Regions from separate parts of the Pseudoalteromonas sp. P1-11 genome, predicted to be linked through region 2. Evidence: predicted binding sites of a transcription regulator. Region 2 holds the regulator's gene; the other holds the start of a gene.
The links. Region 2 encodes NrdR, which represses ribonucleotide reductase genes. Its sites were predicted from a motif close to AAACACNANATNTNGTGTTT; they were not measured.
Positions count from the first base shown of each region.

Region 1: the regulator NrdR is predicted to act here: its motif matches at 1,151-1,170, upstream of nrdA (class 1a ribonucleoside-diphosphate reductase subunit alpha).

Region 1 covers NZ_LJSP01000003.1:246,150-249,281, reverse strand. Annotated here, with positions in the region: gene ubiG (bifunctional 2-polyprenyl-6-hydroxyphenol methylase/3-demethylubiquinol 3-O-methyltransferase UbiG) at 1-201, shown strand, start outside; gene AN390_RS06825 (HAD family hydrolase) at 201-881, shown strand; gene nrdA (class 1a ribonucleoside-diphosphate reductase subunit alpha) at 1,294-3,132, shown strand, end outside.
Region 2 covers NZ_LJSP01000006.1:18,057-21,188, reverse strand. Annotated here, with positions in the region: gene glyA (serine hydroxymethyltransferase) at 1-1,137, shown strand, start outside; gene nrdR (transcriptional regulator NrdR) at 1,466-1,915, shown strand; gene ribD (bifunctional diaminohydroxyphosphoribosylaminopyrimidine deaminase/5-amino-6-(5-phosphoribosylamino)uracil reductase RibD) at 1,918-3,051, shown strand; gene AN390_RS11760 (riboflavin synthase) at 3,068-3,132, shown strand, end outside.

The sequences.
Region 1 (3,132 bases), on a different contig from region 2:
AAGCTGTTAAAAATGGTGCCTGAGGGCACACACGATCACAACAAATTTATCAAACCTGCACAACTTATTGCATGGGCTGAACAAGCCGGTTTAAAAGTACGTGCCAGTGCTGGCCTGGGCTACAATCCGCTTTCTAAGCAGTATTCACTAAATACAGATGTGAGTGTTAATTATATTCTTCATTTTGAGAAGTTAGCATAATGGCTAGCTCTCATACCCCCTTAACTCCTTTTGAGTACGACGCTTTCTTATTTGATTTAGATGGCACCTTGCTTGATACGGCAGACGATTTAGGTGCTGCTTTAAATGCTGTACTTAAAAGTGAAGGTGTTGCGCAAGTTACGCCTGAAGCGTATAGAAAAGTAGCGTCTAATGGCGCCGGCGCATTGCTTGAACTTGGCTTTAAAGCGCAATGGGCATCGCTACCTCAAACTGAACGTATAAAACAGTTAGTCAGCCACTACAGCCAAAACCTAGCGACACACACCCGCTGCTTTGAAGGCATAGAATCATTACTCATAGCCCTTGAGAACCAAGGTATAAAATGGGGAATAATGACTAATAAGCCCGGGTTTTTAACCGATCCATTAGTGGCTGCTATACCCGCTTTAAAAAATGCACACGTTGTGATCAGTGGCGATACGCTCACCGAGGCTAAACCATCACCTTTACCCTTACTACACTGTACAAAACTGATGAACGTAGATCCTAAACGTTGCTTATACATAGGTGATGCTCAACGTGATATAGAAGCAGGTAAAGCCGCAGGTATGCACACAGCAACAGCGCTTTGGGGCTATATACCAAGTATTGATGAGGCCAAGGGCTGGGAAGCCGATTTTAACTGGCACAGCCCTATTGATGCTTTTAACCATATATAGTGTCATGTAAATTTTTAAACACTATATATTGTGATTGTGTTAGTTTTTATGCAAAGCTTGATGATAAAAAAAGCAGTCGAAATTTATTTTCAAAATGCATAAATTTTGCAGATCATTAGTTGATTTTTAGCTATTTCAACTTAAATGATTGTTCGAAGGTGAGTGACTACTAACACAAATGCGTTATCCCAAAGTTATCCACAAATAGGGGCAATTATGTCCCTTGCAAATCATCTCAGACCACACTATCTTGTGATCTCTAAATTGAACAACACCAGATATTGTGGCCAAATGTTATTCAATTAAATTCGCCAATACGGTGAAACTTATAATAAATGAATACGTACCTTGCTTTAGCGAGGTATAAAGCATTGGTCAAAATACACAATTCCCAAGGAATACAGGCAAAGCTATGAACCAACAGTTATCTGTAAGCAAGCGTGACGGGCGTAAAGAGCCTTTAGATCTTGATAAGATCCATCGCGTTATTGAATGGGCCGCCGAAGGTTTAAACAACGTATCGGTTTCACAGGTTGAATTAAAGTCACACATTCAATTTTACGACGGTATTCGTACAAAAGACATTCACGAAACCATCATTAAAGCAGCAGCCGATCAAATTTCAAAAGAGTCGCCTGACTACCAGTACTTAGCTGCCCGCTTAGCTGTATTCCACTTACGTAAAAAAGCGTATGGCCAGTTTGAGCCACCACGTTTATTTGACCATGTTACAAAGATGGTTGAAGACAAACGCTACGATGCTCACTTACTTGTTGATTACACAGAGCAAGAGCTTGACGAGCTAGATGCTTATCTTGATCATTCGCGCGATCTTAACTTTAGCTACGCAGCAGTAAAGCAGCTTGAAGGTAAATACCTAGTACAAAACCGCGTAACGGGTGAGATTTACGAAAGCGCCCAGTTTTTATATATCTTAGTGGCTGCGAGTTTATTCTCTGACTACCCGCGCGAAACGCGTATTGACTACATCAAACGTTTTTACGATGCAGTATCAACGTTTAAAATCTCTTTACCTACGCCAATTATGTCGGGTGTGCGTACACCTACGCGTCAGTTTAGCTCGTGTGTACTTATTGAATGTGGCGACAGCCTTGATTCAATTAACGCCACTTCATCTGCCATTGTTAAGTACGTTTCACAACGTGCAGGTATTGGTATTAACGCCGGCCGTATTCGTGCATTAGGTAGCCATATCCGTAATGGTGAGGCGTACCACACAGGTTGTATTCCTTTTTATAAGCACTTTCAAACAGCAGTTAAAAGCTGCTCGCAAGGTGGCGTACGTGGCGGTGCTGCAACGTTATTCTACCCGCTTTGGCATTTAGAAGTAGAAAACCTACTAGTACTTAAAAATAACCGTGGTGTTGATGATAACCGTGTTCGTCATTTAGATTACGGCGTACAGTTTAATAAACTAATGTATTCTCGTTTAATTAAAGACGACTACATTACGTTATTTAGCCCATCAGATGTGCCTGGCCTTTACGATGCATTCTTTGAAGACCAAGACGAGTTTGACGCGTTATACGTAAAATACGAGCAAGACGAGTCTATTCGTAAAAAGCGTATTAAAGCGATTGAGCTTTTCTCAATGTTCGCACAAGAGCGTGCCAGCACAGGTCGTATTTATTTACAAAACGTGGATCACTGTAATACGCACAGCCCGTTTATTTCTAAAGTGGCGCCAATTCGCCAATCTAACTTATGTTTAGAAATTGCATTGCCAACTAAGCCGTTAAATAACGTAAACGATGAAGAAGGCGAAATTGCACTTTGTACGCTATCTGCATTTAACCTAGGCGCTATTGAGTCACTTGATGAACTTGAAGAGCTTGCTGAGCTTGCAGTACGTGCACTTGATAACCTACTTGATTTCCAAGACTACCCAGTACCGGCTGCACGTAATGCCACTATGGGCCGTCGTACGTTAGGAATAGGCGTAATTAACTACGCTTACTACCTTGCTAAAAATGGTAAGCGTTACTCAGATGGCAGTGCTAATGCACTGACTCACAAAACGTTTGAAGCAATTCAATACTACTTAATGAAGGCATCAAACGAGCTGGCTAAAGAGCGTGGCGCGTGTCCTAAGTTTAACGAAACAACGTACTCTCAAGGTATTATGCCAACTGATACGTACAAACGTGACTTAGATAAAATTTGTGATGAGCCACTGCACTTAGATTGGGATTCGTTACGTGCCAGCATTAAAGAGCACGGCATGCGTAAC
Region 2 (3,132 bases):
CCACGCGTACTAGAAGCACAGGGTTCACAGCTTACAAACAAATACGCAGAAGGTTACCCGGGCAAACGTTACTATGGCGGTTGTGAGCACGTAGACGTTGTTGAACAACTTGCAATTGATCGTGCTAACGAGCTATTTGGTTCTGACTACGCAAACGTTCAGCCACATGCGGGTTCTCAAGCAAATGCAGCTGTTTTCTTAGCATTATTAGAAGCGGGCGACACTGTCCTTGGTATGAGCTTAGCTCATGGTGGTCACTTAACGCACGGTTCACACGTAAGCTTCTCAGGTAAGCTATACAATGCAATCCAGTACGGGCTAGACGAAGCAACTGGCGAAATTGACTACACACAGGTAGAAGCGCTAGCACTTGAGCACAAACCAAAAATGATTATTGGTGGTTTTTCTGCGTACTCAGGTATTGTTGATTGGGCTAAATTCCGTGAGATTGCTGATAAAGTAGGTGCTTACTTATTTGTTGATATGGCTCACGTTGCCGGTTTAATTGCAGCGGGTGTTTACCCAAGCCCAGTACCTCATGCGCATGTTGTAACAACAACAACACACAAAACATTAGCAGGCCCTCGTGGTGGTTTAATTATTTCTGCTTGTGGCGACGAAGCAATTTACAAAAAGCTTAACAGCGCTGTGTTCCCAGGTGGCCAAGGTGGTCCTTTATGTCACATTATTGCTGCAAAAGCAGTGGCATTTAAAGAAGCTCTACAACCAGAATTTAAAACATACCAAGCACAAGTAGTTAAAAATGCTCAAGCTATGGTTGCTGTTATGCAAGAGCGCGGTTACAAAATCGTATCTGATAAAACAGAAAACCACTTATTCTTACTTGATTTAATCGATAAAGATATCACAGGTAAAGATGCCGACGCAGCGCTTGGCAATGCAAATATTACTGTGAACAAAAACTCTGTACCAAACGATCCTCGCTCACCGTTTGTTACTTCTGGTTTGCGTATTGGTTCACCTGCAATTACGCGTCGTGGCTTTAAAGAAGCTGAATCGAAAGAACTTGCTGGCTGGATTTGTGACGTATTAGACAACATCAACGATGAGTCAGTACAAGCGCAAGTTAAAGAAAAAGTTAAAGCAATTTGTGCAAAACTACCTGTATACGCTTAATTGCATAAGCAGCAGTAATTTAGATCACAACAAGGGGCCTGTTTACCTTTCGAGGTTTAATTTGCAGTAGTATGTTTGGTTTTTAGGCAAGGCAGAGTCTATGTAGTGTGGTTACTCCACACAAATGCCAAACATGCACTGCCCTCGGGTTCGCTCTTTGTTGCTCGGTTTTTACTTAGCCCACTAGGTTACAAACCTCGCACCGCGATCAAATCACCCCTAGATAGAACAAATTTAATCCTGAAAGGCCAACAGGCCCTATTTTTTTGCTAAGATAAAAGGCCGCTAAATAGCGGCCTTTTTTGTTTTAAAACGGAAGTACCGAGTTATGCATTGCCCATTTTGTACCGCAAAAGATACTAAAGTTATTGATTCTCGCCTAGTCGGCGGAGGCCACCAAGTTCGCCGTCGTCGTGAATGTAACGAGTGTCACGAGCGATTTACTACCTTTGAAGGCGCCGAGTTAGTCATGCCACGTGTAATTAAACAAGATGGCAGCCGAGAACCCTTTAATGAAGATAAGCTACTCAATGGCCTTAATCGTGCCCTAGAAAAACGCCCTGTTAGTACAGAGCAAGTGGATGAAGTGGTTAATATTATTAAATCGCAGTTGCGTGCTACCGGCGAGCGAGAAATATCAAGTCACCTAGTGGGTGAGTGCATAATGGAGGCGCTTAAAAAGCTGGATAAAGTAGCCTATGTGCGGTTTGCCTCTGTGTATCGCTCGTTTGAAGATATACGCGAATTTGGTGAAGAAATTGCCCGTTTAGGGGAGTAATAATGCAAAACCAAACAACCTTTACCGCGCAAGATGAAATGTACATGGCACGTGCCATCGAGCTTGCAAAAAAAGGGCGATTTACAACCACCCCCAATCCTAATGTAGGGTGTGTTTTAGTTAAAGATAACCACATAATTGGTGAAGGGTTTCATCAATTAGCTGGGCAGGGACATGCTGAGGTTAATGCCCTTGCTGTAGCAGGTGAAAACGCAAAAGGTGCGACTGCGTATGTTACGCTTGAACCGTGTAGCCATTACGGACGCACTCCGCCGTGTGCAGAGGGTTTAAAAGCCGCAGGTGTAGTAAAAGTTATTGCAGCTATGGTCGACACCAACCCACAAGTAGCAGGTAAAGGGCTTAAAATACTCAGCGATGCCGGTATTGAGGTTGCATTTGGGCTTTTAGAGCAGCAAGCGCGCGCACTTAATTTAGGTTTTTTTAAGCGTATGGAGCAGGGACTTCCGTATGTTACGTGTAAAATGGCGGCCAGCATTGATGGTAAAACCGCGCTTAAAAATGGCCAAAGTAAGTGGATCACCGGCAGCGCTGCGCGACAAGATGTACAATTACACCGAGCACAAAGCTGCGCTATTTTAACGGGCGCCGATACGGTTATTACCGATGATGCTAAGCTCAATGTGAGGTTAAGCGAGTTGCCACAGGCTTTGCCTACTGAATTACCCCTACGCCAACCGGTGCGTGTTATAATTGACTCACAAAATAGGCTTACACCAGAGCTGGCAGTATTTAATATTGAAAGTGAAATAATAATTTTTACTACCAAGGTTGATAAATCAACGCAGTGGCCGCATTTTGTAAGGCATATAGAAGTGCCACAGCAAAATAACAAAGTTAATTTAACGTCTGTTTTAGCGCACCTTGCTAAGCTGCAATTTAATCATGTTTATTTAGAAGCGGGTGCTACACTTGCCGGTAAAATGACAGAGCTTAATTTAATAGACGAATATATATTTTATTTAGCGCCTAAACTAATGGGGTGCGATGCAAAAAGCTTAGTTAATTTTGCACCGCTAACAGATATGCAAAACACCGTTAATTTGACGTTTAAAGAGTGTGTGAAAATAGGCGATGATTTACGTATAACCGCCACAAAACACATTCCAATCACTTAATTAAAAGAGTAGGGCTATGTTTACTGGAATAATTGAAGCCACAGGCAAAATTGCGCTATTACAAAAAAAACAAGGCGATTT